3 regions of the Rossellomorea sp. LJF3 genome follow, and region 3 is predicted to be linked to each of the others. Evidence: predicted binding sites of a transcription regulator. Region 3 holds the regulator's gene; each other region holds the start of a gene.
What was found. The regulator Rex, encoded in region 3, represses fermentation and respiration genes when NADH is low (regulators of the CRP and FNR family bind a similar motif). The targets are predictions, from matches to a motif close to TTGTGAAATATTTCACAA.
Positions count from the first base shown of each region.

Region 1: cydD (thiol reductant ABC exporter subunit CydD) is a predicted target of Rex. The motif match lies at 7,534-7,551, and genes of this name have one in related genera.
Region 2: V8G47_RS13485 (cytochrome c oxidase subunit II) is a predicted target of Rex. The motif match lies at 2,353-2,370, and genes of this name have one in related genera.

Region 1 covers NZ_JBANLY010000002.1:243,614-253,987, forward strand. The annotation lists gene V8G47_RS03675 (ATP-grasp domain-containing protein) at 1-784, opposite strand, end outside; gene V8G47_RS03680 (MscL family protein) at 882-1,157, opposite strand; gene V8G47_RS03685 (LacI family DNA-binding transcriptional regulator) at 1,357-2,316, opposite strand; gene V8G47_RS03690 (hypothetical protein) at 2,466-2,606, shown strand; gene V8G47_RS03695 (nitroreductase family protein) at 3,387-4,004, shown strand; gene cydC (thiol reductant ABC exporter subunit CydC) at 4,055-5,773, opposite strand; gene cydD (thiol reductant ABC exporter subunit CydD) at 5,774-7,504, opposite strand; gene V8G47_RS03710 (M20/M25/M40 family metallo-hydrolase) at 7,716-9,359, opposite strand; gene V8G47_RS03715 (NCS2 family permease) at 9,600-10,374, shown strand, end outside.
Region 2 covers NZ_JBANLY010000013.1:55,910-66,283, reverse strand. The annotation lists gene V8G47_RS13490 (b(o/a)3-type cytochrome-c oxidase subunit 1) at 1-1,595, opposite strand, end outside; gene V8G47_RS13485 (cytochrome c oxidase subunit II) at 1,596-2,072, opposite strand; gene V8G47_RS13480 (hypothetical protein) at 2,445-2,579, shown strand; gene V8G47_RS13475 (SDR family NAD(P)-dependent oxidoreductase) at 2,644-3,414, shown strand; gene V8G47_RS13470 (chemotaxis protein CheX) at 3,467-3,916, opposite strand; gene V8G47_RS13465 (type III polyketide synthase) at 4,112-5,182, shown strand; gene V8G47_RS13460 (isoprenylcysteine carboxyl methyltransferase family protein) at 5,215-5,748, shown strand; gene V8G47_RS13455 (hypothetical protein) at 5,912-6,097, opposite strand; gene V8G47_RS13450 (dynamin family protein) at 6,205-9,816, shown strand; gene V8G47_RS13445 (hypothetical protein) at 9,840-10,019, shown strand; gene V8G47_RS13440 (sulfurtransferase) at 10,016-10,374, shown strand, end outside.
Region 3 covers NZ_JBANLY010000031.1:2,660-13,033, reverse strand. The annotation lists gene V8G47_RS19395 (alanyl-tRNA editing protein) at 1-1,062, opposite strand, end outside; gene V8G47_RS19390 (hypothetical protein) at 1,127-1,279, opposite strand; gene V8G47_RS19385 (hypothetical protein) at 1,759-2,022, opposite strand; gene groL (chaperonin GroEL) at 2,402-4,036, opposite strand; gene groES (co-chaperone GroES) at 4,092-4,379, opposite strand; gene V8G47_RS19370 (CPBP family intramembrane glutamic endopeptidase) at 4,669-5,412, shown strand; gene V8G47_RS19365 (YdiK family protein) at 5,409-5,618, shown strand; gene tatC (twin-arginine translocase subunit TatC) at 5,634-6,401, opposite strand; gene V8G47_RS19355 (twin-arginine translocase TatA/TatE family subunit) at 6,417-6,587, opposite strand; gene V8G47_RS19350 (redox-sensing transcriptional repressor Rex) at 6,642-7,319, opposite strand; gene V8G47_RS19345 (ABC-F family ATP-binding cassette domain-containing protein) at 7,511-9,451, shown strand; gene tsaD (tRNA (adenosine(37)-N6)-threonylcarbamoyltransferase complex transferase subunit TsaD) at 9,802-10,374, opposite strand, start outside.

The sequences.
Region 1 (10,374 bases), on a different contig from region 3:
TCCCGGCAATATCGATTTGATTCGCATGCAAAAACGCTTCATATGATGTCAGGATCTCATGTGAAAAGTTCTCCCTGATCTGAAACTTAGGCTTGCCTTCCTGTTCCCCTACAGGACAGAATAGATCATCCACCTGGCATACGTCAGCAGGACATAATTCGAATCCTTCCGATGTATCCACCTTCACTGCATACATGAACTTACCACCTATGAACTCACAGCGTGTAATCGATGCATCGGGTGCTTCGATATACTCCTGTATGAGTGTCGTGCCGTCTAACGGCTCTTCAAAGTCGTCACTGTACACATAATTCTTCAGTGCTTCCACAGAATGGAACAACTGAACTCCCAAACCTTTTCCTGCACGATTATGCTTCGTGATGAAGGATGGTTTACCAAGCTTTTCACAAGCTTCGATTATTTGTTCTTTCCCAACGGCTGCAATGGTTTCCGGTGTCTTGATGCCGGCAGCATTCAAGGCTGTATACTGATTCACTTTACTTACTTCCAAGCGAAGGGCACGGCTTCCATTCAGGACTTTTCTTTCGTTTCGCTCTAACCAGGATAGAACGCTCTCTGTCAATTCCGGTGCAAAACGATGATCTCGCGTATGTGACGACGCACTGATTCGATTATAGAAAATACCTTCCGGCGGCTTTGATGATAATTCGACGAGTCCACGGTCAAGGAACCATTCCTCATAAGGCAATTGGAGCTCATCAAGCCTGGCCGTTAAATGATTGGTCCATTCACTGTTTTCATGAATGATATGAATTTTTTTCATGATCATTACCCCATTTGTTCGTATGATTTTAAAAATACAGTCTTATAACACAAAGTAATCCTACTATAAAAGTAGGATTTAGGCAATGATCATGAATTCACTTCGACTTACGATCCGTCCTCATTTGAATTTTCATTCCGCTTTTCGTCAGGAGATCACGGGCTTTGACCGGTACCTCTATGCGGGCACTCCTAAAGTCGTCCTTCAAGATGTCTCTGATTTCCTGCAGGACTTCAAGGTTGTTCGTCCGATGCACCTTGGAAGCCTGATCACTGGCAGTTAAACGATTGACCAGTTTAACCATTAGAAAAATACTCGTGGCAATCAGAAGAAGGTCAACCAATGAGCCCAGGAACTTCCCCAATCCAATCACTCCTGTCTTATCTGAAGATGCTTCACTACTTTAAGATATGGGGAAAAGGAGCGTGTTATGAAGGCTAATTCCTTAAAAAAGATATTTTCCTATGATGGCAATCAATACAATACATGCGACAACTCCCATCAGGATGACGAGCATTTTTTCTTCCTTGTTCCCCTGCATGGTTTTCCCTCCCTCTGGTGAGTAGCATACCTTACACGGTTCCACGTTCAAACAATTTTGTGTTCAATATGACCGGATCCGGATGTTCCGTTTCAAGAAAGAGTTTAAACGCTTCTTCCCCCACTTTTCTTATCGGTACTTCAAATGATGTGATATCCAGGGCATCGGCAAGGGGATGGTTATCAAAGCTCAGGATAGCCAGGTCGTCTGGAATCCTGATTGATCTTTTTCCCGCCTCTGCCACCATTCCCGCAGATACTTGATCGCTCGTAACGATAAGGGCGGAGGGCTTTTCTTCCATCTGGTCCCATGCACTCAACACATCCCGCCCGTCCTGAAGATCGTAGCAGTCATTGAATATCCACTCTTCACGCACGGGATGGCCGGCAGCCTCTGCACTGTCGAAGAATCCCCGGATCCGCTCTTCGCTATTCGTCCCAAATGTCCTGTGCAAACACAACCCGATTCGCGAGTGCCCTTTAGAATAAAGATACTGGAGCCCACTGCGAATCCCCTGATAATGATCAATGAATACCTTTTTATATGTGGGGTCGTACACATTTTCACAAAAAACCACATTGGGACAGATAAATGAAGCAAGAGCATCCAAAGAATTAGAGCGTGACGTCAGGATCAATCCATCCACTTCCTTCATCTGTAGTCGGTGAAAGGCATCAAGCTCAGCCCCCCTGTCATAATCCGTCTGAAAAAGCTGAAGGTGATAACCATGTTTTAACGCTTCCCCTGCTATCCCTTGAAGAATCTCCCCGAAGTAAGGAAGATTCAAATAGGGTAGAATCACTCCGATGCTATAGGTCTTCCCTTTTGATAAATGGACGGCATTCGCGTTCTTTATATAATTCAACTGTTCCACAGCATCGAGGACCTTTCGGCGCTTCTCTTCTTTCACATAAGGATGATCATTCAATACCCTCGAAACCGTCGACACCGAAACTCCTGCAAGCTTCGCTATACTTCTAATATTTGTCATACCCATACCCCTCAAGACCATATTTCATTCAAAAAATTTCTCTACAAAAACAACGCTTGCTCTGAAACGCGTTTCACACTTTAAAGTAAAATCATGCAAGGAATATCAATGCTCTTTCATTCCAATTAACATGATAAGGAGGCTATACTATGCTCGGCATTTTATCCTTACCCATTCTCTGTGCCATCATCATCGGCGGAAGTTACGCTGCATTAAAGCCCATCCATTTCCACACTTCCTACGATCATGATGATCCCTTTGAGTACATCTACAACTCTAAGCTTCTTTAAATCGTATGAGGATTGAACATAACTGTATCCATTTTCTCTAAAGACAAAAAATTAGTTAGGATCACTTGTTACACCGCTATTGATTTCCGTGCAAGACTTCGCTTTCCTCGGGCGAAAGGCAAGCCTCCTCACAGCTTTCGCTCCTGCGGGGTCTTACCTATTCCGCTTTTCCCGTAGGAGTCTTCGTCTTGCACTCCAATCAATAGCTAGATCCTGCTTTATACACTGAATGTGCTTTAGCAATAATTATATAAGGACCATTTCACCAGAATGTAATACATACATAGACTGCAGGTTTCGAATGTTCGCTCATTTTGTATCGGAGCAAAATGAGTCATTCACGTCAGGTTAGACAGTAATCGGTCATTGCAACTAGTGCAACTAGAGTTGGTGAACATGATGGTAAAGCAATCTCTACATTACATTGTTATAGTGAAAACTTACACTTGGAAAGTTGATTGGAGCGGAAGGTGCTCGACTCCTGCGGGAAACGCTGGACAGGTGAGACCCCACAGGCGAAGCCGAGGAGGCTCACCGCCAGCCCCGCGGAAAGCGAGCACCTGCAGCGGAAATCAACCACTACTCGCTACAATCAAAAGCAACAGTATTTACTATTCAAAACATCCACCGCGGATCGTTCTTTCACACATCCTAAAACTTCATTCCTTGACGCATACTAAAACGTCGGTTATATTGTTCGTGTTGCTTAACAACTTACAAAAAGTAAGTAACATACAATTATATACCACATTATAACATTTCTTCATACATCAAGGAGGCATACTCATGGATAATTTCTTTCAAATCGTCGACGAACGGCGCTCTACGAAAGTATACGACCCTCATGTGGAAATCCCCCGTGAGGAATTGGTCAGCCTGTTAGAGGCGGCAGGGAAAGCTCCATCTGCCTGGAATCTGCAGCAATGGAGATTCCTTGTATTTGACCAAAAAGAAGTGCAGGAACGCCTGCTTCCGATCGCCTATCATCAGCAGCAGGTACATGATGCTTCTGCTGTCGTGGCTATACTTGGTGATCTTGAAGCCAATAAGAACATCGATCCCGTCTTTGATCCTGCGATTGAGAAAGGCGAAATGACAGCGGAAATCAAAGAGGTCCTGAAGAAGCAGATCGAAGGTGCGTACAGCCGTGAGGAATACCCGCGGGACGCTGCATACAGCAATGCGTCACTCGCTGCCATGCAATTCATGCTTGCCGCGAAAGCGAAGGGCTGGGACACTTGTCCGATCGGTGGATTCAATCCGGCTGCCCTCGTTTCTGAATTTAAAGTATCCGGGCGTTATCTTCCGATCATGCTGATCACAATCGGAAAACCGCTTCAAAAAGCTCGAAAGACAGATCGACTGGACATCCGAAACTTAATTGATTGGGCAGAATGATTGCCTGTTACTAAAGCCACATCCTGAATGGGATGTGGCTTTAGTGTGAGTTAGAATAGGACACTCTTTTCAATCTGCTTCATTTCATAGAAATACCCTTTTTGACTCATAAGCACCTCATAGCTTCCTGATTCCACCACACTCCCCTGATCCATGACGATGATTTGGTCCATTTTTTCGAGACCCGTCAATCGATGACTGATCAGAACCAGCGTATCCCCGTCCGCTGCTGAATACAGATGGTCAAATATTTCTTTTTCCAACAGTGCATCAACGGAAGATGTCGGTTCGTCGAGCATCCATAATGGTGCGTCTTTCAACATGGCCCTCGCAATCGCCAACCGCTGCTTTTCCCCCCCGGAAAGATTCTCTCCTTTCTCCAATACTTCATCCTCTAAAGAAATTTGATCCAGTTTCACTTTATCCAATGCCGACTTCATTTCTTCATCTGTCAAATCATGACGCACGAGCATCAGATTTTCTTTGATTGTACCGTAAAAGAAATGGTTTTCTTGAAGAACAACATTCGCATACCCCCACAATGTCTCTTTATCGAGGTCCCTAATAGAAGCACCATTGACGAAGATCGCTCCTTCATCCGTGGGATAAAAGTGTAATAACAATTGAAGTAACGTCGACTTGCCTGACCCCGATGGTCCTACGATTGCTGTTTTCGAACCTGTGGGCAGCTCGAGACTCACCCTGTCCAATGTCTTTCTTTCCTCCCCGTCAAAGGAAAAACTCACATCCTTCATGCAAAAGGAAGGAACATCCCCTTCAAGGACCGATCCCGATGGAGGTCCGTCCCTCTCGATAGGTTGTTCGGGCATGATAGTAGAGAGTCTGGTTGCCGCCCGGCGTGAATCTTCATAGTGGGTCGGGAGGATCGCCATTGGTGTGGCGTTTTCGAATACGGTTAATGAGATCATGACAAGCATGGCAAGAAATATTCCGTCCAATTGACCCGCTGCTACTGAATAGGCCCCCAAAGCCAAGACGATCCATGAAATGAGCAGGGAAACCAGGATGTTCGTTGAATGACTAAAGAGGGAATATCGGCTCTCCCTTTCCTGTTCGGTCACATACCCTGTCGCTGCCTGGACAAGACTCGCCTCTTTATCCTCCAGTCTCCGGTAAATCTTAAGGTCCCTGAATCCATAAAGAAATTCCGTCACCTCAGTCGATAATCCCCCACGTCTTTCCCGGAGGGTCGCCTCCACTTTTCTCTGTTTAAAAGCGAAGTAGGCTGGGACGATATAGCCTGTCAACAATAGACCTCCGAGAAGAATCAGGGCAATCGACACAGAGTAAAACACAGTAAATAAAACCGTGCTTAAAAATACCATCACCAGGACCACGGGCGGATAAAAGACCCGAAGAAAGAAATTCTGCAGGCTCTCAACATCCCCAACGATTCTTGCGAGAAGGTCCCCGCTTCGATAACGCCCGAAAATTCCCGGTGCAAGCGGCTCGATTTTCTCATAGATGGAAACCCGCAAATTCGCCAAAATCGTAAACGTAGCCCGATGGGAAAAATAGCGTTCCCCATACCGGCTAAGTGCCTTCGTTAAACCAAACAATTTCAAAAGAGCAATCATGACGGTCAGGGCATAAAGCGGTACCTCCAAGGCCGCTTTGGAAATTAAATACCCACTCGAAGCAAATAGCCCCACAGAGGTAATTCCAGCCAGAAAGCCCAAAAGAATCGAATACACAATATCCTTCTTTTCCTTCATCATCAGCTTTACGATCAATTCTAATTCTTTCATCTAATGTTTCACCCCTTGCTGTACATTCACCATATCACGATAGAGAGGGTCCGATTTCATGAGCTCTTCATGAGTTCCATGCCCAGCCACTTTTCCCTTATCCAACAACAAAATCGTATCTGCTTTTCGTATCGTATGAAGGCGGTGCGCTACCGTAATGACGGTAGAACCCTTAGCCAACTCCTCCATCGACGACTGCAGGATTTGCTCGGTCCCAATATCCAGTCCGGTTGTCGGTTCATCAAACAGGATGAGGGACGGACCTTTGAGGAACGCCCTTGCAATGGCAATGCGCTGTTTCTCTCCACCGGAAAGCCCTCTCCCCGCTTCCCCGATCGGTGTATCATATCCCTTCTGAAGTCCCGCTATCATTTCAGCGATCCCCGCTTTTTCAGCAGCGGATACGATTTCTTCACGGGTGACCCCTTCCCGTCCCCCGACCGCGATATTCTCAGCTATCGTACCGGAGAATAAGTACGGATTCTGTGAAATGTAACTCAATTGATCAAACCAGTCACTTTCCACGTATTCGCTTCTTGAAACTCCATTAATGAGAAGGTCTCCCTCAGAAGGATCAAGCAGGCCAGCCAGCAGATGAAGGAGGGTCGTCTTCCCGGCTCCACTTTGACCGATGACCGCCACTTGGCTCCGTGAAGGGAAAACGGCGGTGACCCCTTGAAGGGCATAGCCTTTTTCACTGTAGGAGAACCCAAGGTTACGCAATTCGATGGTGGGAGGAATCCCATTTGAATTGAACTCCTTCTCCCCCCATTTGACCGGCTGATCCTTTTCCTGAAGCTCTTCCATGACCTTCTTTGCGGCACCCATGCTTCCACGCCCGGTATGAAACGCATTCCCCAGCTCTTTTAAAGACTGATAGAATTCCGGGGCCAGGACTAGAACGAAGAAAGCGGTAAAGAACGGGATACTCTCAAAGACTACCAATCTCAGCCCCACCTCCAGGGCGATCAGGCCGATACTCAACATGGAAATGAATTCAAGCATCAACGAAGACAAAAATGCCGTCTTCAGTACGTCCATGGTCGCTTCCCGGAAGTCCAGACTGCTCGATTTGATCCCCTCTTTCTGTTGCCTCCCCTTCCCAAGTAATTTTAAAGTAGGCAATCCTTGAAGAGTATCGAGGAATCTTCCGGAAAACGCGGTCAGCTTGTCCATCTGCTTCTCTGATTTCTTCTTGGTCATGACCCCGATGATGGCCATGAATAATGGGATGAATGGAGCCGTCACCACCATGATCAAACCTGTATACACATGCTCTGTGAAGATGGTGATCAACAGGATCAAAGGAACGATGGTCGTTTGAATCCTTTGAGGGATATACTGACTGTAAAACCCGTCCAACCCATCGACCGCATCCATCATTGTGCTGACCTTTTGTCCCGATTGGCCTTGAATGGATGCTTGAAGGGGGTTTTTTGCCCATTTCTTCAACAGCCGTTTTCTTAGATCCCCCTTCACCTTAGCGGCCATCCTGATTCCTATCCGGCCATTGACATATGAAAGGGTGGCCCTCCCAATAAGTATGAGAAGCAAAGCCCCAAGCATCGGGAGGATCTCCTGGAACTCCGACTTCTCTATGAATATTGAATTAACAATGCTTACGAGCAAATAAGCCTGTCCAACAACGACTCCCCCCATCAACAGGGAAGTCCCGTAAAGCGTCATTGTGGATCTTCTTTGCTCTTTGGCTGATTGATTAAGTTCTTTCATCGTTGCTCTCAACTCCAAAAGTTAAAAGTTAGTGAAATACTTCACAATATATATTATAGTAAACTTGTTCCTTTCATGCACCTGTTGGGATTGACCGTTTTGTGACAATTTTCTAGTGGAAATCCAGACTTTTCAATCACACCCTACCACCCGACTACATCTCATTCAATAAAAAAATAGAGAGGAAAATAACCTCTCTACTTATTCCTTATCAAATTTCCAGTAAGTCCTTCGTCACCCGCCTGATGATCTCCGGCAGGACAGAGAACGTATAAGGTTTATACACTCTTTCGGTCCATTGATGACCATCTTTCCCGTAGACTCCTATATTGATGGAGGGGATGTTCAGCTTTCTAATCATGTCGATGGGCACAGGGTACAGGTGATCGATAAGGGGCAGATTCTTCTTGAACACTTCGATATCTTCATCTTCTTCGTGGAGCGATAGAAAGCTGCCATCTGCGAGATAAGGGAAAAACCGTTTGATGACAAACTCTTCGCCTGTCTCATTTGATATATCATTCAAACAGGTTCCGAGCACCTCTCTCACCTTTTTGCCGTACTCATTTTCCTCATTCACAAAATTATGTGGTAAAAAAGGCGGAGCGAAGAACAGGATGACCCTTGGCGTCCGGTCGGGGTCAAGATGCTGGAGGGCTTCCACCATTGTATAAGCAATCGTACGTCGGTCCTCCCCTTCCAAATCATGAAAGATTTTCTTCATGACGGGGTCCGGATCTATGCCCCTTTCTTTCAGCCAGAAAATATACTCCCTTAACGTAAGGACTTCCACTTCCCATGAAAATTCCCGTTCAGGGAATCCGTGATAGTTCCGGTACTGTTCAAACTGCCTTTTGCTTCGCTCTTCCATTTCACTTACTACCTTCAAAGCGACCTTTTTCATATCGTACAGCACTTCCCGGGCCGTTCTTTCATATACAAAATAGTTGAAATACAGAGACGCGCTGAGCGGTGTCTGAACATTATACGTATGCTTATCATCTTTAAAATAGAGACATGAAGGCGGCAGGGTGAACTCCCCTGGAATATCCTCGAGATAATCAAGATTCTGATTGATTTCGAGGTTGATCTTCGAAGCGATCACGGTTGGATCAATCGATGTCAAAACATCCCCTACATGTGCTTCTCTTCCATATATATAGAAACTTGGCAGCAGCTTTCCCGCCGCTCCCGTATATATATATCGTTTACAATCCCCGTCATAAATAGGGGAAATGAAGTCTGTGTTGATTGCTGCCAAATAGTCCAAGCCTTCGTTTTTCAATCGGTGGAGATCACTTAAAGCCGCAATCATCCCGGCATGCTCACTTTCTTCATCCCCATTGAACAGGAAGAGTAAATTTCCATCCGGCTGTTTTTCACCTGTATGATATAAAAGATTTGCTATATGGACGGCGATCCCGCTCTGCATATCCAAGGAGCCCCTCCCGAACAGCCAGTTTCCTGAAAGGGCATCTTCTTTTACCTTCTCCTCCCCTTCATAATCCATGAAGAACTTCTGCAGGAAATCGGGATCATGGGCCATATCCTGGAGGGCCCCATAATCATCGGTTCCCACCGTATCGTAATGGGCATGAAATACGACGGTTTTAGAGGACGTCCCTTTTACGAGGGCAAAAACGTTCTTCCTTCCAATCGGATCATTAGGGACGTCCTGGAGCCAGACTCTTTCTGGATGATGCTGAAAATAAGGAAACGATGAGATCAACTTATATATAAATAGGGCTTTCTCACTTTCGCCGGTTGTACCGTTATAACTTTTCAGAGCGATTAAGGACCGTGTGATGAGTTCAATCTGTTCAGAAGTTGACTTGTTTTTCAGTTGAGTATACATAGTACCGCCCCTTTCTGGAAGAATATGAGCCTATGCGTGGTAAATCATCCATTGCATGGGCATTATAGAAACTGATTCCTCTATAATTGATAACATCTTATCGAAAAAGGATGGGGTTTGGAAGGGGTTTCAAGATATTTTCTTAAAAATAATTCGGTCTTTTCTATTGAAATTCGTTCTATTACCGAATATTATAGAAGTTGTGTGTTTTTAATGTTCGTTTTTATTGGAGGTTTTACGATGTTTAAATTAAAGGAAAACGGTACGGATCCTAAAACGGAAATACTTGCTGGGATCACAACGTTCCTGACGATGGTATACATAGTGGTTGTGAATCCAATCATCTTATCCGATGCGGGTGTCCCGTTTGATCAGGTATTCTTAGCAACCATCATATCTGCCGTAGCCGGAACGTTATGGATGGCATTGTTTGCAAATTATCCGATCGCCATTGCACCTGGAATGGGATTGAATGCTTATTTTACTTACTCAGTGGTCGGTGCACATGAAGATATTTCATATATCGTTGCATTTTCTGCCGTTTTCGTAGCAGGGATCGTCTTCATCCTGCTCTCTCTAACACCCTTGCGAAAAAAATTGATCGAAGCCATTCCTCAAAATCTGAAGCACGGAATTACAGCAGGAATCGGTTTATTCATTGCCTTTATCGGATTGCGTCTGACAGGATTGATCCAGGCACATCCGACAAATTTAGTACAGCTTGGGGATCTTCATTCCCATTCGGCACTTCTTGCGTTGACCGGATTGGCTGTAACCCTTATCCTCATGGTCCTGAACGTCCATGGAGCCCTGTTCATCGGGATGATCGTGACGGGATTGATTGCGTACTTTACGGGAGACCTATCCTTTAAGGAAGGATTCGTGGCCATTCCCCATCTTCCTGAAGGACTGATGGTGGCAAACCCGGTAACGGCTTTTGCTGACGTCTTCCAGTACGGACTATACGCGGTCGTCTTCTCATTTTTACTTGTCACCATCTTTGACACAACGGGAA
Region 2 (10,374 bases), on a different contig from region 3:
ATGAATGGGACGGTGTAGGCGACGAGGATGAGAGCGGCCAGGATGGTTAACCAGATCCGCCAGTTCTCGAGTGCCATCGGTGTCCTTTCGGCTGTATCAGCCGTTTCACCGACAGGAAATTCCTCCTCTCCCTTGGGAGCGAAGAAAGCCAGATTGATAAAGATGTATAGAACGAGAATGATACCCATGAAAAGAATCGTGCCTCCGATCGCCTGTGCGATTTGGTAGGGGATCCAATCCAGTGCCTGCGGTGCATCCCCATAAGTGGAGTATGAAGATCTTCTTGGTGCACCCAGTAATCCAACCGCATGCATGGCGCCAGACATGATGCTCATTCCGACCGCCCATACAATAGCCTGCACGATGGCCAATTTGTTCATTGCTTTCGTTAAGACACGTCCCGTCAGATGAGGGACAAGCCAATAAGCAATCCCAAAGAAGGTCAAGACGACAGATGTGGCCAGTGTTAAATGAAAGTGACCGGTGACCCAAATCGTATTATGAACCACCTGATTCATTTGATTGGATGCATTGATCAATCCGCCTGCTCCTGCAGGGATGAAAGCAACCATTCCGATGAACGGCACTGTAAAGCGGGCGTCACCCCATGGCAGCTTCTTGAACCATCCGAATAATCCCGTAGCCCCTTTGCTTCTCCCGTACATTTCAAATGTAGCGAACAAAGAAAATGCTGTCATCAGGGAAGGGATGACTACCATGAACGTCAGGGTCACCTGCAGGAACTTCCAATAGGCATCAATGCCAGGCTCCACTAGTTGATGGTGAAATCCGACCGGTATCGAGAATAGAAGGAAAAGGATAAAGGATAGTCGTGCCAATGAATCTGAAAAAATTTTCCCTCCGATGATTTTCGGAATGATTACATACCATGCCATATAAGCAGGCAGCAGCCAGAAATAGACGAGTGGGTGACCGAAATACCAGAACAAGGTACGGCTGACAAGAACGTCGACCCTGTCCACCAGACCAAGGGACCATGGCAGGAGTTGAAATAATACAGTCCCTGCAACCCCGATGGTGGCCACGATCCATAAGACGGTGTTGATGATGCTCATGAAAGTTAGCAAAGGGCTCGGTTGTCCAGGATGTTCTTTTCTCCAGCTCATATATTTCATGATCATCCCTGCTCCGCCGAGCCAGCTGCCCACCACCACGAAGGTCAATCCTAAATAAAAGATCCAATGGGCCTTGAGGGGAGCATAAAATGTATAAAGGACCGTAGCTTCATTTAATAGGATCATGACTGCTGCCATGATCGTTCCAAGAAGCATGACCCAGAATCCCAGCCACCCCATAAAGCGGGATTTTCCAGAGTAGGTCCCTGACGTTCGGGAAATCGCCGCATGCTGGAATCCGAGAATAAAGAATGTCGTCAGTACCAATCCGAGTAATACCCCGTGAACAGTCAATACTTGATAATAACCGATACCTGCAGGCAAAGTGAATCTGCCTGAGCGGACCAAAACCTGTAACAGGCCAGCGAGCCCACCTAATGCCAGAGCAGCAAATCCCACGTAAATATGGGCCATGGCCAATGTAGCATCCTTTTTATCAATTCTTACAAATGGTTTCATCTAGTCCACCACCCTTAGCATAGATTTCATCGTGTGATGACCGACACCACAATATTCATTACATACAATGAGGAACTCTCCAGCCTTGTCGAGCGTTGTAGTGTATTCACTGACAAATCCAGGTTCAAGCATCATATTGATATTGGTTCCTGCCACTTCAAACCCATGGACAACATCCTTGGTTGTAGCCGTGATTTTCAGTGTCGATCCTTTAGGGATCTCAATTTCCCCAGGGGTATAAAGAAAAGCGGAGGCCACAAATACCAATTCATAATCCCAAGCCTTTCCTTCCACTTTTTTAAGTCCGGGTTCGTTAAACGGAGCTATTTTGTCCACCTGCTCCGGATTGACGTATGCCTTTGCACTTGGAGGCTGATGCCCCTGGTGAAAAGCACTGATTCCCAATATGATTAAAAATAAGATAAGAGACCCTGTTCCAAGCGTTAACCACCATTTCTCATAGCGATGCATATGCATATAAATCACTCCTTAAATTAAAAACGATTAAGAAATAACAGGAATACCCCAAGCCATGTTAGGACTAGAAAACCTCCTAAAAATAAAACCGAAGTAAATGTACCTTTTAATGAGGTGGGTTCCTTGATTTTGACTTCCGTTTTTTGATGTAATTCCGGTTTTCCCATTCCACTCATTCCTTCCATTAACTATTTGCTGATTTGATATATCAATCATAAGCGGGTACACCTATTTGAATCTGTGATAAATGTCACACCTATAGGGGTGATTTGTGAAATAAATGTGAAATGATTGAAAAATAGGCAATCGGGCGTGTTCATTCTCGTGAACTGATGCATAAAGTGTAAGAATGAAGAGGAAGGTGACGATCAAATGGAAAAGTATTATTGTAAACAGTGCTGTCAAATCTTTTCTGACAAGATGATGTGTCCTCAATGCCAGGTGCCGGTCGAAGCGAAGATACACATCGAGGTCCATCATCAGCAAGGGAAAAAAGATCACCGTTAAGACTTTAAAAACATGCTGTGCTAAAATAAAGAAGATTCAAATAACAGAGAAGGCGGTGGGGAATTTGTTTGTTCCTTCATTTTCATTAAAAGGTAAATTGGCCGTTGTCACAGGTGCAGGCAGGGGAATTGGACGGGCTCTCAGTATTGGATTAGCGGAATCTGGATCCGATGTAGTCCTGTTGTCAAGAACCAGGGATGATTTAGAAGAAACGGCAGGTGTAATCGAGAAGCTTGGAAGGAAGGCTCATATCCTCCCGACAGATGTGACATCACGTGACGACATAAACAGGGTGATCACCTACATAGAAAACCATGGCTTGTCCATCGATATCCTGATCAATAATGCAGGGATGAATATACGTTCGGCAGCGCTTTCGGTAACGGATGATGAATGGCAGAAAATCATGGATACGAACTTGAAATCAGCCTTTATGATGAGCCAGGAAGTGGGAAGGCATATGAAAGAGAGGGGACGGGGGAAAATCATAAACATTGCCTCCGTCGCCGGCCACGTTGCCCTCAGGACCGGGGTCGTATATGCTTCCACGAAAGCAGCCATGATTCAAATGACGAAAGTATTGGCCATGGAATGGGGGAAATACAATATCAATGTTAACAGTATCGGTCCATGGTATTTCAAGACACCTTTAACGAAGGAACTTTTACAAAACGAAGAGTATGTAAATGATATATTGTCGGTGACTCCTTTGAAAAGAATCGGTGAGCTCGAGGAATTGGTAGGCCCGGCGGTATTTCTTTCATCGGATGCCTCAAACTATATTACCGGACAAACCCTCTTTGTAGACGGAGGAATGACGATCAACGGCTTTTGAATCCAGGATAAAAGGCTAACCTTTCGCTGAAGGTTAGCCTTTTATCTATTTGCTATTCCATCATCAGTATCACTAAAAAGTCACCCGCATTTTCAATGGAAATCGGTAGTTTCAAAGCTTTGTCAAAGCCATACATTTTCGATTGCCCCACAATCACGGTCGGTGGTGTAATGTCGAGTGAATGACCCGCTTGTGCCAGGAGAGTAGCAAGATTCCCTGCAATCATATTACCAAGCTCGCCTGCGAATGACTCAAGCATTTCACCTTCCAGGGGCATTCCAAACATGGATGCTCCCAAACCTTGAAAGCTCTCTTCTTCTCCATCTATGATCATTCTTCCTCTTACGTCACCCGTGAACCCGATGAGTACACCGATTTTATGCTGACTGAACGGCTCTGTCAGCATTGAGGGTTTTAAAACAGTAACACTCAAAGGGATGACTCCTTTAATCGCTTCTACTGAACTATTAAGTATATCGGTGACACTTTTAGTTAAAATCATGTCGTATCCTCCAGTATTTTGTCACTATAATCATATCATATGAACTAGGAGTAAAGGATGATATTTTCGCGTTCCATTCATACTAAAGGACTATTTTTGAGAGGATTTATAAATAAACTAAAACAACACTCCATACATGATTTATGCCCTTGTGGAAAAGCTATCCTTATATGGAAGTGTAAGGAGTGGTCATGCATGCCGAAAATACTCTCAGTGGACACTGAGATCCCGTCAGTTAAAATCACGCAAAATGAAGCCGCAGAATTTGCAAAGCAACTGTTTTCTTCGAGTTTTAAAGATATAGGACGTCTCATAAATGTGTTTCAAAACGGTGAAATAGAAAGCCGTTACTTCGTGAAGGATCTGGAGTGGTTTTCCAAGGAGCATACCTTTCAGGAAAAAAACGATGAATTCATCCACCATGCCGTAGAATTGGGAAGTAGAGTGATCCATAAGAGCCTTTCCCGTCATAGGCTCTCAATGGGAGATGTCGATGCCATCATCACAATATCAACATCGGGTCTATCAACCCCGAGTCTGGAAGCCCGGATCATGAACCGGCTCCCATTCTCTCCCCATATCAAACGAATTCCGATTTGGGGTTTGGGATGTGCAGGGGGGGCGGCAGGATTATCAAGGGCGTATGAGTACTGCTTGGCCTTTCCAAAGGCAAATGTTCTTGTTCTTTCAATCGAACTGTGTTCTTTGACTTTTCAACACGGAGATCGATCAAAGAGCAATTTGATCGGGACATCCCTTTTCGCTGATGGTGTGGCATGTGCCCTTGTCTGCGGAGATGACAGCCCGGCATTAGAAGGCGTCGATCATCCTTTGCCAAGGATCTTTGCCACTCAGTCGACGCTGCTCCAGGACTCATTGGATGTCATGGGATGGGAAGTAAAGGAAAATGGATTATATGTTGTATTTTCCAAGGACATTCCGACATTGGTGGAAAATTGGCTGCGTCCGAATGTAGAGGGATTCATTGAAGCGAACGGGGTCGGGATCCGGGACATTAAGCATTTTGTGGCCCACCCCGGTGGAAAGAAAGTGATTGAGGCTTACAGGGATGCTTTGGGAATGGATGAAAGTATGACAACTGAATCGATGAGGGTATTGAAGAAATATGGGAACATGTCCTCTGTCACGATTCTTTATGTCCTCAAGGAGTTTATGGAGAAGGGCTGTGAACGGGGGGAGATCGGTCTTGGCACTGCTTTGGGACCGGGGTTCAGTTCGGAGCTTTTGTTGATGAGGTGGGAATGATGCTATATTTTGTATTGTTTTTCTCTGTGTTGATGATTCAAAGACTGGTGGAACTTTATATTGCAAGATCGAATGAAAAGTGGATGAAGGAGCGTGGCGCCAAAGAATACGGGCAGGCGCATTATAAGCTGATGGTCGGCATCCATATTGCGTTTTTCATTTCCCTGCTCATTGAGGGAGGGGTCTTTCACTCGGGGGTCAATCACTTTTGGCCGTTATTGCTTGGTGGTTTTATCCTGACTCAGCTCGGGAGGATCTGGTCGATCGCTTCGCTCGGGAAGTATTGGAACACTAAGATCATCGTCCTCCCCCAGGCAGAAGTCATAGCCAAAGGTCCCTATAAACACTTGAAGCATCCGAACTATTTGATTGTAACCCTTGAGTTTCTGATTGTTCCATTGTTATTTCAAGCCTATTGGACACTTTTCATCTTTGCATTATTAAATCAATTCATACTTTCTATCCGAATCCCACTCGAGGAACACGCCCTGAAGGAGGAGACGGAGTATGAGAAGGTCCATCTCAATACGAGGGGATGGATGCCCCTATTCAAAAAAGAAAAATGATTTTCTTATTGAAAATGATTATCAACTTTGATAAGATTCTAATTGAAGATGAAAATTATTCTCAAGTACAAGTATCTTTACAAAAGGGTGGGGACAAGAATGGTATGGTTTTTGATATTGTTTACTGTAGTAGCGTATGGCTTCACGATGAAGTATGTTTTATCTAATGTAATGAAGAATCCGGCACAACGGAAGAACATATCTTCATACCAGTCGAACTCGAAATCTTTTGTTCACTCAAACTTAATCGCAACCGAAACAACACGATAAACAGGGCCTTCTTCTTCGGAAGAGGCTTTTTTATTTTGTCTTTTCCCTTCATCCAATCCATCGCATATAATGTTATCATTCTCAGATCACCCTTTCCGGTATGATTTCATAGAGAATTTGATTCAAATACGATAAAATAAAAACGTTATCATTCTTCTTAAGTGCAGAAAGGAATTAGATTAGACTATGAGTCAGATTGAACATAAGAGTACCCATTTACATAATACGTTAAAACAACTTACGGCTTACTACGACATCTTTCTCCAGAACGGGGATGGGGAGAGGGCTTCCAAAGTGGAACGGCTTGCCGAAAAGTTGAACAATCATGAATTGATCCTTGCTTTTTGCGGCCACTTTTCCGCTGGCAAGTCCACGATGATCAACCGGTTGATGGGTGAAGACATCCTGCCATCCAGTCCGATTCCAACCAGTGCGAATCTGGTGAAGGTGCATCACGCCCAAACGGACTTTGCGAAGATTCATTATCATCAATCCCAGCCTCTCTATTTTAAGGCACCGTATGATTTTGAAACCATTAAGGATTTTTGTAAAAACGGGGAAGACGTATACTCTGTAGAAATTGGACGGAAGAGAAGTGACGTGCCTGAAGGGGTTTCCGTTTTGGATACCCCGGGAGTTGACAGTACGGACGATGCCCACAGGCTGTCTACGGAATCGGCGATCCACCTTGCCGACGCAGTATTCTATGTAATGGATTATAACCATGTCCAATCACAGGTGAATTTTGAGTTCACCAAAGAAATGGTGCGCCATGGTGTCAAATTGTATCTTATTGTGAACCAGATCGATAAGCATCAGGAGGAAGAATTGTCTTTCACCGAGTTCCAGGAAAGCGTCAAGAATTCATTCGGCTCTTGGGGTGTAGTACCCGATGGCACATTTTTTACAAGTTTAAAAAATCCTGACCATCCTTACAATGATCTTGTAAAATTGGAAGCATTGATTGATGGCCAGGTCAAAAAGAAGGATGAACTGATCGAAGATTCGGCAGTCTCGGCTATTTCACAATTGCGATCTGAACATGAGAAATGGTATGAGGAAGGGCTTGAAAAACTTGAGGATAAAGCCCTGGATATCCTAACGGACAAAGAATGGGAAAAGAAAGATTCCATCCTTCTAAAAGAAAGAAAGCTCGTCGATACACTGGCAAAAAATAATGTCACCTCCATAAAAGATCAATTCGAAGTAGAGCGAAGGGAAATACTCAAGAATGCCTATTTAATGCCTTTTGAAACAAGAGAATTAGCAAAGGACTTCCTGGAAAGCAGACAACAGGACTTCAAAGTCGGCTTCCTGTTCTCTAAGCAAAAGACAGAAGAAGAAAAAGCACTGAGACTTCAAAGTTTCAAAGAGGATATCAACTCCCGGATCGAATCTCAACTCGAATGGCACTTAAAGACACTTGGTAAAAATATCGTGAAAGAATATATTCCTTCATCGGATCAACGATTGGAATGGGACCGATTGAACCTTGAAGTGGACGATCACTTCCTTGTGGATTTAATTAAACAGGGGGCAGGAGTCTCGAGTGATTATGTTCTCCAATACTGTGATGATCTTTCTGAGGAGTTGAAAAGGAGAGCAAGAAATGAAACGAACGGGTTGATCGAAGGACTGATAACCGAAATTGAAAACTCATCGCCGGAAGAGCATGATGGCATGGAAGAAGAACTGGAAGAGCTTCAGAAAAAAACAGGCATCATTTATCAATGGAATTCACTCAATGAAGAGAAGGACGCTCAAATCAGAAGATTGAATAAAGCTGAAGTTGATCCAAAACGTGCGGAGACGATTATTTCAGAATGGACCGTGAAATGGAAAGAGAGAGAAGAAACCTATACACTTGCTTCCGACATGGTTCTGGATCGTAAAGATGACACGGCACATCAACGCGACGTAAATCAATCCCCGGACACCAGGGAGCAGCTCTCGTCAAAAGAAGAAGCGATTCAACGGTTAGAAACGATGGCAAATGTGTTCAGGAAGTACAAGGGGTTTACCAAGATGGCACATCTATTGGACGGCAAGAGAGAGCGCCTTTCGAATCAATCCTTTACCATCGCATTATTCGGTGCATTCAGTGCCGGGAAGTCATCGTTTGCCAATGCCCTGTTAGGAAGAAAAGTACTCCCTGTGAGCCCGAATCCCACCACCGCCTCCATCAACAGGATCAATCCGGTATCGGAAGAGTGTGAGCATGAAACGGCCCATGTACACATCAAAACAGGTGAACAGCTAATGACAGACATTAATCATTCCCTGTCGTTCTTTAATCGGAATGCATCTTCCCTGGACGAAGCCGCGGAAATGATACCTGATTTATCGACTGAAGGAAGCGGTAAAGAAAATGTACATCTTTCTTTCCTTCAAGCCTTTCTAACAGGGTATCCTTCATTTAAGGACACCCTCGGCAGTAGGAGGAAGGTCGATCTTGAAGAATATAAAGGATATGTAGCCGATGAGACGAAAGCTTGCTTTGTGGAGTCCATCGATCTCTATTTCGATTGTGATATAACAAGACAGGGGATCACCCTCGTCGATACACCCGGTGCCGATTCCATCAATGCCCGCCATACCGGTGTTGCTTTTGAATATATCAAGAATGCCGATGCGATTCTTTTTGTGACCTATTATAATCATGCTTTTGCCAAGGCAGACAGGGAATTCCTTATACAATTGGGCCGAGTGAAAGACACCTTCGAATTAGATAAAATGTTTTTTGTCGTCAATGCCATCGACCTCGCAAGTGATGAAAAAGAAAAAAATGAAGTCATTGAGTATGTGGAAGACCAATTGATTCAATATGGAATTCGATTCCCAAGGATTTTCGGTGTATCATCTCTTCAGGCACTTAAAGAATCCGCATCACATCAATCGGGGATGGAAGTATTCAAGAAGGAATTTCAAACCTTCATCCAGAATGAATTAGTGAGCATGAGTATCGAGTCGGCACTTGGTGAGTCGGAGAGAGGGCTGAAGCGTTTTCAACAATATCTCCACTCAGCTTCAAGTGAAAAGACGTATAAACAATCAAGGAAGAGGGAGCTTCTGGAGCGGAAGTCCGAGGTTGTATCCCTTATTGACGGGGTATCCCGAGAGCCCCTTACAGTGGAGATGTTGCAGGAATCCAAGGAGCTCGTGCACTATGTAAAACAAAGAGTGTTTTTCAGGGTGCCGGACTTCTATAAGGAAGCATTTCATTCCGGGTTATTTCTTCAATATCCATCCCAATCCCAAGCCATCCGTGAAGGGTTAAAGGAATTTTTATCAAGTATCGGGTTTGATCTGGCTCAGGAGATGAGGGCAACCTCCCTGCGGATTCAGCAGTTCATTCAGAAGCAGCTCCGAGATCAATGGGTTGCCCTGGAAGAAAAAATCCAGCGGGTGGAACATGATCTGGTCCTGTCACCAATGGATAATAAAAACGAAACGAGCATCGAATTTGAGAGCGCTTTTAACCAAACGGAACTGCGACCATTCGAAGAAGCTTTCTCCACATTCAAGAATCCAAAGCAATTCTTTGAAAAAGGCGGAAAGAAAGTGGTGCAGGAAAAATTGGAAGCATTGCTTCAAGAACCTGCAGACAGTTACCTGGCACAGGAACGGTCAAGGTTGGAAAGCTGGGGGCAAACCTATCTGGAAGAGGAATTCAAGTTGCTCAAAGAAGAGCTGCTAAGTCAGGTGACCGATCAGATTACCTCCTATCTTGAAGCCCTCGAGACCGTTCAGGACCTGGATCAGCTGAAACGGGATCTAATACGTCTCGAGCAGGCGTAACGATAAGAAGGAGGACATCCATAGTGAATCCTTATCATTGCTGTGCCACCTGTATTCACATTCAAGGAGTGAAGAAAGAGCAGAAGACCTCCTATTATTGTTCAAGACTAGGCTATGAGACCAAAACCACCTATCAGTTTTCTTGTTGGGAGCCGAAGGAAGAAGTGCTGAAATTGATGAAGAAGAGGGGGACGAAATCATGAGTGTGCTGGTTGATGCAGAGTGGCTTAATGAACATGTGGACGATGGGGATGTAAGGATCATCGATTGTCGTTTTTCGTTAGGGAATCCAGCAGAAGGCCGGGAAAGATACAATGAAAGTCATATTCCCGGTGCCGTCTTTTTTGACCTTGAAAAGGATTTATCCGGTTATGCGAAGAAGCAAGGGGGACGACACCCCCTCCCGAATATGAAGAATTTCCTGCGAAAAGTGGAGGATGCGGGGATCGACAATCAAACAACCATCGTGATTTATGATGAGAAGGAAGGGGCTTTTGCGGGCAGATGCTGGTGGTTATTCCATTATATCGGTCATGAAAATGTCTTTATCCTGAATGG
Region 3 (10,374 bases):
TTCTCTTAAGTTAATAGTTGGGAGCGATCCCTTAGCCGCTACGAGCTGAAGCTTTTGATCATTATGCACGACCAGCGTCACAATCGCATCTTCTCTCTTGGAGCTGATGTGCTGTGCAATCTTCTGAAGTTCCTGGATTGGTCTGTCATTGTAAGCTCTTTGGATAAGCATATAGCCTTCTTTTTGGACTCCAGGTAACCCTTCAGCTTCATACGTCAACAGCACCTCTTTCAATCCTTCCAGTGCCTTCTCCTGCTCTTTCTGTTTGGCGATCAGCTGGCGGGCCGTCGGTACCATAGTCTCTTCCGGTACTTGAAGGACACTTGTGAGCTCTTTCAGGATTCCGTGCTTACGGTGTAATTGATAAAGGACCCGCTCCCCGCACACAAACTGCAATCGGATATGGCCTTTGTGCTTTTCCCAATCAAGGATCTTGATGGCCCCTACTTCACTTGTGGACCTTGGATGGGTTCCCCCGCACCCGTTATAATCGAAGTCCGGGATGATGACGAGACGGATCTCGCCTGTGACGGATGGTTGCTTTCGTAGCGGATAGTCTGACAGGTCCGCTTCCTTCACCCACTTCGTCTGGATCGGACGCGCTTCCCTTATGATTCTGTTGGCTAGTTCTTCTGCTTTCGAAGCATCTGAGTTGCTGATGTCACTGACGTTTAAGTCGATGGTGAGGACTTCTTTTCCGAGATGAAAGCTAATCGTCTCGTATTGCAGTGCTTCTGCAAATGCGGCAGAAAGGATATGCTGACCGGCGTGCTGCTGCATGTGATCGAATCGGCGTTCCCAATCGATCTGCCCTTCGAAAACTCCTGAAATATGCTCAAACGGTTCTTCTATGTAATGACGGATTTCTCCATTCACCTCTTCAACGTTGATAATCCGCTTATCCTTTAACGTTCCCATATCATGAGGCTGGCCGCCGCCTGTTGGATAGAAAGCCGTCTCTTCTAATACAACGTACCAGCCCGACTCATTCTGCTGCTGCTCCTGAATGGATGTGTGAAAGCTTTTCATATAGGCATCTTGGTAGTATTGTTTGACTGTCATCGGTAACCCTCTTTCTGAACTGTTCTATCCATACTTTATCATAAGAGGGATGGGTGGAACCACGTCAGTCCCTTGGCTTCTTCTCGATCGATATCGGTACTGTCCCAACTTGTTCCCACGGAATCTCCCATCGTCTTTCAAATTCTTCTTTTGCCCGTTCGTCCCCTTCAATGACCCGTTCTACCAGCGTCCTGAGATCCATCGTTGTATAGTCCATGTTATCACCTGCTTTATTTTAGTTAGAAAGTAGACGTCATTTGAAGCATTCGTAAATCATTACAATACGGATGTCGTGTTATCATACTTTTTACCTATATGGTGAGTTTGTAAACTCTTTAACTCTCTTAGGACGTAAAAAAAGTAGTCACTCCATATGGAATGACCACTTTTATCTGGATAGCTCCAGGGATGGGGGATGATGATTACATCATGCCGCCTCTATGGTGAAAGTGTGTAAAATCTTTACCTTGATGAAAGCAGAGTGCAGGATAAAAAGTTTATTATAAATGTTGTCTTAAATATCTTTAACTTCTTTTTACCCTATTTTACTGGAGTTGCGTTAGCAAAAAGGTAGTAATTTCAAATATAGTCACCCATTGCAGACGTCCGTACAGTATACATGTGCGTATGGTATGTGGCAACTGTTAGAGAGGTTTAGTAAATTGAAGAAATTAGTAAAGAGGTGGAATAAGCAGCTTATAGCGTAATGGTTTTATGCGGCTTGCTGAAGTGAGTAGTTCCCCCACCCCCTACTGTCACCGTGCCTTTTTTAGGAAAAAGGACCAGCCTGCTTGAGCCGTCAGATAATAAAAGTTCCACTTCAGCACGGTCAGCCAATGCAACATAGATGACATAGCCTTCAGGGGAAAGCGTCGTCTTCCAGTTATCATCAAACTCTGCTCGTTCCACACGATTTGAAAAGGTCTGATTGGTTAGACTTTTGATTTTGGGTTTTTTCATTTACTTACCTCCCTTCTTATACTTGAAAGATTTATATATTGTATTCATAATCGCAAAATCCGTATGGACAATCATCTACGGTTCAATTTTTGAGGGGTCCTTGTCCAGAACTCACGACTACCTCCTCTACACTTTTATTCACCTTTCCTCATGTTTAAGAAGGCATTCATTACCATCTTCACTAAAGACTCTTTTATTATTCCTTTTAATTTTGGATATTTACCTTTGTGGTGTCCTTGAATATCCGGTCTTCAATAAATTCTTGATATGCGAACTTTAACAACACAAAAAAGACTACCTCCTTTAACTAGGAAGTAGTCTTCTTCTTACTAACTATTTCTACATCGAACTGCTTCACAAAAGTGAAACGGTCGGCAGATTACATCATGCCGCCCATTCCACCCATGCCGCCCATACCGGACATATCCGGCATGCCGCCGCCTTCTTCAGGAATGTCCGCTACTACTGCTTCAGTAGTCAGGAACATTGCTGCAACAGACGCTGCGTTTTGAAGCGCAGAACGAGTTACTTTGGTTGGATCTACGATACCTTTTTCGATCATGTTGACCCACTCACCAGTAGCTGCGTTGAATCCGACACCTACTTCTTCCTTCTTCAGACGTTCTACGATGATAGAACCTTCGAGTCCGGCGTTGTGAGCGATTTGACGGATCGGCTCTTCTAGAGCACGCAGCACGATGTTGATACCAGTTGCTACATCTGCATCCGCTTCGATTGATGCTACTTTATTGTATACGTTCACGAGTGCCGTACCACCACCGGATACGATACCTTCTTCTACTGCTGCACGAGTAGAGTTCAGGGCGTCTTCGATGCGTAGTTTACGCTCTTTAAGCTCAGTTTCAGTTGCAGCTCCGACTTTCACGACTGCTACTCCACCTGCAAGCTTAGCAAGACGCTCTTGTAATTTTTCCTTGTCGAATTCAGAAGTGGATTCTTCTAATTGAGCACGGATTTGATTTACGCGAGCTGCGATTTTTTCCGGATCTCCAGAACCTTCTACGACAGTCGTGTTTTCTTTCGTTACGACTACTTTCGCAGCGCGGCCTAGTTGAGTGATGTTGGCAGATTTAAGGTCCAGGCCTAGATCTTCTGTGATCACTTCTCCACCAGTAAGAACCGCTAAGTCTTCAAGCATTGCTTTACGACGGTCACCGAAGCCAGGAGCTTTAACAGCAACCGCGTTGAATGTACCGCGAAGTTTATTCACAACAAGCGTTGCAAGAGCTTCACCTTCAACATCTTCAGCTACCATTAATAGTGGCTTACCTTGTTGTACAACTTGCTCAAGGACAGGAAGTACTTCCTGGATGTTACCGATTTTCTTGTCAGTGATCAGGATGTATGGATTTTCTAAGACAGCTTCCATTTTGTCAGAATCAGTTACCATGTATGGAGATGCATATCCACGGTCGAACTGCATTCCTTCTACAACGTCAAGTTCAGTAGTGAACCCTTTAGATTCTTCAATAGTGATAACGCCGTCGTTTCCAACGCGCTCCATTGCTTCTGCGATCAGTTGACCGACTTCTTCGTCAGCAGCTGAGATTGCCGCAACCTGAGCGATGGAATCTTTGCCTTCGATTGGCTTGGAGATCACTTTTAATTCTTCGATAGCCGCTTGAACCGCTTTTTCGATCCCTTTGCGAACGCCTACAGGGTTTGCACCAGCTGTTACGTTTTTAAGACCTTCGCGGATCATTGCTTGAGCAAGGACCGTTGCAGTCGTTGTACCGTCACCGGCGATTTCGTTTGTTTTGCTTGCTACTTCAGCAACCAGTTTTGCACCCATGTTTTCGAATGCATCTTCCAGTTCGATTTCTTTCGCAATGGTTACACCGTCATTTGTGATAAGTGGTGAACCGAATTTCTTCTCAAGTACCACGTTACGTCCTTTTGGTCCAAGAGTTACTTTTACTGCATTTGCTAATTGATCGACACCGCGAAGCATGGAACGGCGTGCTTCTTCGCTGAATTTAATATCTTTAGCCATTGATAAAGTCCTCCTCTTATTTAAATAATGTATGGTTTACTTTAAGGAAATTTAATTATTCGCCAACTACAGCCAGAATATCGCTATCACGAAGGATCAGGTATTCTGTGCCTTGGTATTTCACTTCTGTACCAGCGTATTTAGAGAAAATGATCCGATCGCCGACAGCTACCTCAAGAGCAACGCGCTCACCGTTGTCAAGAATGCGACCAGTACCTACAGCCATCACTTTACCTTCTTGTGGCTTTTCCTTTGCGGAATCCGGTAGCACAATACCGCTTGCTGTTTTTTCTTCTGACTCAACTAGCTCGATAACGACGCGATCACCTAGTGGTTTTAACAAGTGAAACAACCTCCTTGAATTATGTAAATGTTTTTTATTAGCACTCGCTCACTGTGAGTGCTAACACAACTATTATATTAATTAATTCGTTTTCATTTTGCAAGAGTCCTGCCTGAAATTTTTTTCGTCATATTTCTCTTTTTTTCACACCCTCCTATCCTATGCCCTTCTTCCCCCATATATTCCAGGGTGAAAGAAACCCTTAGATTTGAACAGTTCCGCTTTTCTTAGTAGAATTGTACAGGAGTAACATCGCCGTTATCTTACAGGTGCTAAAGGAGATCAAACGTTGAAAAAACATTTCGGATTTATTTTAATAGCCTATATCGTTATGCAGCTTTCAAGCATTGTCGGGGTACCCCTGTTATATAAAATTGGTGTTGACGTCCTAGGGAATCCCGATGAGACGGTAAGGGGCCTTGTCCCTGGATACTGGCTCGTCATCAGCTTTACATTGACCCTGCTCGTTGTCTGGGGCATCCTAAGGAAGAGTGAGACAAGTACAGGACTTGAGCGCAGTGCTCCCATGGGTACGGGGCGGTCCATCATTTGGGCGGTACTCGGAATTTTCATGGCGTTCCTTGCTCAATCGATTGCGATTCAAGTGGAGTATGCCCTGGGTATCCAAATGGGTTCTGAAAATACCCAGATGATCATCGGCATCATTGAAAAGGTTCCATTATCCATGATGGTCGCGGCCATCATCGGCCCAATATTGGAAGAGATCGTATTCAGGAAGATCATTTTCGGTGTTCTGTATGAGAAGATGCATTTCTTCTTTGCCGCTCTCATCAGTTCGGTCATCTTCGCTCTTGCCCATTTCGAGCCTGAGCATGTGATCCTGTATTCAGCAATGGGATTCACCTTCGCCTTTCTTTATGTAAAAACGAAGAGGATCCTTGTGCCAATATTTGCTCACGTGGCCATGAATACAACGGTCGTACTAATGCAATCTATCTATAAGGACGAAATCGATAAAATGATGAATGAAGCTGAAAAAATACAAGGATTTATTGGAGGATTATTTCTATGAGGAGATCACCATTGTTCTCGGGAGTGATCTATCTCCTTCTCGGTGTGCTCTTCACATACTTTGCTGTACAAAACGTACAGAATGATGAAGGTTGGGGATTTTTCACGTATATGCTCATCTTTCTTGCAACCCTGGACTTCGGTTCCGGGTTAAGGATGATCATGCTGCATTTCAAGATCAAAAAACAAATAAAGGACAAAAAATAAGGATTGATCATTTGATCAATCCTTATTTTTGTCCTCGAACTGTTCCATTTCAAGCTTCTGCTCCGCTTCCAATACCTTTTTGTATCCGATCTTGGAGATCCAGATGCTGATTTCATATAGTATGAACAGCGGTACCGTCACCATTAGATGGGACACAATGTCGGGAGGCGTGATAAGGGCCGCGATGACCAATAAGATAAAGTAGGCAGCTTTCCTCATCTTCCCCATCATCATCGGTGTGATGATACCTAACCGTGTAAGAAAAAGCATGGCTACGGGTAACTGAAAGAGAAAACCGAAAGGAATCGTGATCTGGAATAAGAAATGAAAATATTCGTTTATTCCTATCACTTGTTCTATATTTAGATTCGTTGATAAACCCATCATGAATTTCACGATATATGGAAACAAAATAAAATAAGAAAATGACAATCCACCTAAGAAAAGGATGAGGGAAACTGGAATGTAACTAAGCGTCACTTTTCTTTCTCTTTCGTATAAACCCGGACTGACAAAAGACCAGACTTGAAAAAGAATGATAGGGGATGTCATGATCAAAGCAATGAACATGATCATTTCCATATAGATCTTGAGAGGATCTGTGATACGAAAGGCGTTCATGGTTAATTCTTTCGCTTCATCGGCATGCTGTAAGTACCTGATCAAAGGTTCTGCAAGAAAGAAGCTTACAACAACTGCTAACAAGAAGAAAACGACTACAAACATGAGTCGTTTTTGCAATTCTCCTATATGTTCATAAACTGTCATGTCTCTTTGACTCATGGCGTTCATCCTACCCTACTTAGCACTATTATTTTTTTCGTCTTCATCATCTGCTAAGCCTTTTGTTGCATTTTTAAATTCACGCAATGTATTTCCTGCCGCTTTTCCTAATTCCGGAAGTTTCTTAGGACCAAAAATAAGTAAAGCAACGACTGCTATTAATACGAGGCTACCTGGACCTGGCATAATGAGACACCTCCTCTTTTACCATTCTATCATAACGTAAATATGAAGAATTTTCTATTCTGTTATGATTCCATCTTGTGACATTTCCGTGTCATCCTCTGAATAATGTTTCAAGAAGTAAACGAGTGACTGAAGTTCCACCGCCAAGTCGATATGATGGACGCGGATATGGTCGGGCACCGTCAATCTCGCAGGGGTGAAATTCAGTATCCCCTTTATATTCGAAGAAACCAATCGGTCTGTGATATTCTGAGCAGAAGATGCCGGCACCGTCAGAATCGCTACTTCAATATCATGCCCCACAAGCTTCTCTTCTAAATCATCTAAATGAAAAACGGGTACATCACTGATTTGAGTCCCGACCTTCTTTTCATCCACCTCAAAAGCCATTTCGATCTTCGTATTATTATTCTTGATGAAGTTATAATGAAGAAACGCTGTACCAAGATTCCCCACCCCGATCAGCACAACCTTCGTAAGGGCATCCTGATCCAGGGTCTTACGGAAGAAGGATAACAGATAATTGACATTATAGCCGTATCCCTTTTTACCCAATGCACCAAAATAAGAAAAGTCCCTGCGGATCGTAGCAGAATCAACTTTCACCGCTTCACTTAATTCCTTCGATGAAACCCTCTGCTTACCTGATGAGTACAGATTCTTGATAAATCGATAATATAACGGAAGGCGCTTGGCCGTTGCCTGTGGAATTTTCGTTGTATCCTGGTTCATATTGTATTCCCCCACATCTATTCAAAACCTCTGATACCGCTTCCAAAATTGAAAGCATCCAGAATTTATTAAACTCTCCTACCCATCATACACTATATTTTATCCTAAGTGTACGAAGATTAATAGGTGTTTTATTGCCGTTCCCCTCTCAAATACGGTACACTAGCACTATGAAATAGAGGTGAAACGTCATGATTCTTTTACAAGTGAATCAATTAACAAAAAACTTCGGTGCAGATAATATCCTATCAAATATTAAACTTGAAATACAGACCAGAGATCGCGTTGCCCTTGTTGGCCGTAATGGTGCGGGGAAGTCGACTCTTCTAAAAATAATAGCAGGCCACCTTTCCTACGACTCCGGGGAGATCACAAAGCCAAAAGGCGTCTCCATCGGGTATCTTGCCCAAAATACGGGTCTCGAATCGGATCTATCCATCTGGTCTGAGATGCTGACCGTCTTTGAGGAATTGAAACAGCAGGAAAAAAAATTGCGATTATTGGAGCAGCAAATGGCCGATCCCTCGGTATATGAACAAGAGGAGGTCTATCAACGGGTATTGAAGGAATACGATCAATTACAGGTTCTCTTCAAGGACTCCGGCGGCTATCAGTATGAAGCCGATATCCGTTCCGTCCTTCACGGATTGAACTTTGCCGATTTTGATTACGAAACCAAGATTTCAACATTGAGCGGTGGGCAGAAAACCCGTCTCGCCCTTGGTAAGCTTCTTCTGACCAAGCCTGACATCCTTATCCTTGATGAGCCGACCAATCACTTGGATATCGAAACTTTATCATGGCTTGAAACGTATCTTCAGAGCTATGAAGGAGCCGTCCTGATCGTTTCCCATGATCGCTACTTTTTAGACAGCGTCGTCAATCAAGTGTATGAAATTTCCCGAAACAGGAGTAAGAAATACCTCGGGAACTACAGCAGGTATCTTGAACAAAAAGCAGAAGACTATGAGAAAGACCGCAAAATGTTCGAGCGTCAACAGCAGGAAGTCGCAAAGCTCGAAGACTTCATCCAACGGAATATCGCAAGGGCGTCTACCACAAAAATGGCACAAAGCCGACGAAAGAAACTGGAGCGGATGGAGCGGATGGAGCGCCCACTCGGCGATGAGAAATCTGCCAGCTTCGCATTTCAAATCGACCGGCCAAGCGGGAATGACGTCCTGCACGTCCAGGACCTTACCATAGGCTACGGGAAAAACGAGACGATTTCCTCCCATATCGATTTCTCTGTCAAAAAAGGAGACAGTATCGCCCTGGTCGGACCGAACGGAATCGGGAAGTCCACTCTTTTAAAAACATTTGTGAATAAACTTCAGCCTCTCGACGGCACATTTAAATTCGGATCTAATGTGACCATCAGTTACTATGACCAGGAACAAGCCGAACTATCATCGAACAAGACGGTCTTAAATGAACTGTGGGACGAATATCCGATGAAGATGGAGAAAGAAATCCGGACGGTCCTCGGCAACTTCCTCTTTTCAGGGGAAGATGTCCTAAAGCCCGTTTCTACACTTAGCGGTGGAGAAAAAGCACGGTTAGCCCTCTCCAAGCTGATGATGGAAAAAGGGAACGTCCTGATACTGGATGAGCCGACAAACCATCTTGATCTGGATAGCAAAGAAGTGTTGGAGAATGCCCTGATTGATTATCCCGGAACCATCCTCTTTGTATCACACGACCGGTATTTCATCAACCGAATTGCCACAAAGGTCGTTGAACTATCCAAGAAAGGCTCGACGGAGTATCTTGGCGATTACGATTATTATGTAGAAAAATTACAGCAGCAGGAAGAACTGGCGGCACTTGAACGCATGGAACAGGGTGAACAATTACAGCAGCCGACTCAAAAACGATCTCACAAGATTGATAAAGAAGCGAAAAAACTCGAACGTCAACGAAAGCGCAGAGTCGAAGAAATCGAAGGCCTCATGGAAGTACTTGAAACAAACATACAAGAAAAAGAAGATCTCCTCTGCGATCCTGACATCTTTCAAGATCACGAGAAAGTCCAGGATATTAATGAATCACTCACAAAAGCGAAAGAAGAGCTTGATTCTTTATTGGAAGAATGGACAGAACTGGAAGAACTCCTTCAAGAAGAGCAGTAATCCACAGGATTGGGGATAACGATCACTCCCCAGTCCTTTTTTATTCCACATTATTATCCACAATCAAAACACTTATAAAACGTTATTCACAGGAGTTTTCCACACTATCCACAAAAACAACCTGAGTTATCCACAACACTTACCATTATTTAGGTTATGAATTACGTATGTTTTTCACAATGTATACACACTAAACGAGTAGTTATTAACATTTTGTCCACAACCTGTTGATAAAACGTATGTTCGTTCCTTTAATATCTCTTTCCGCCTGATCCATTCTGAGCATTACTCACAGGATATCAACAAACAGTAAAAAAAGCTTGAACGATGTTTCGTTCAAGCTTTCCCATTTAGAAATTCTCGATATCAAGTCCTGGATGAGCGTTCATATCCATGCTTCCTCTTTTTCCTTGTTGGAATAATACTGTTCCTGCGGCTGCAATCATAGCAGCATTATCTGTACAAAGGGATAGGGGAGGGATGACCAATTCAGTTTCCATTCCCTCAAATGCTTCTTGAAGGGAAGCACGCAAGCCTTTATTGGCCGCAACTCCGCCAGCAAGCAATACTTGCTCCACTCCATACTCCCTTACAGCCTTAACCGTTTTCGTTACTAACACATCAATGACACTTGCTTGAAAGCTCGCGGCCAAATCCTGTGGAGGAATGGTCATTCCCTTTTGTTTGGCATTGTGAAGCGTGTTGATAACCGCTGACTTCAAACCACTGAAGCTGAAATCATAAGATCCTTCTTCCAGCCATGCCCGTGGCAGCTCAAGACTTGCTTCCCCAACATGTGCCAGCCTGTCAATATGAGGACCACCTGGATATGGAAGGCCCAATGTCCTCGCTACCTTGTCGTACGCTTCTCCTGCAGCATCATCGCGTGTTTCTCCGATGACCTCAAAGGAAGCGTGATCTTT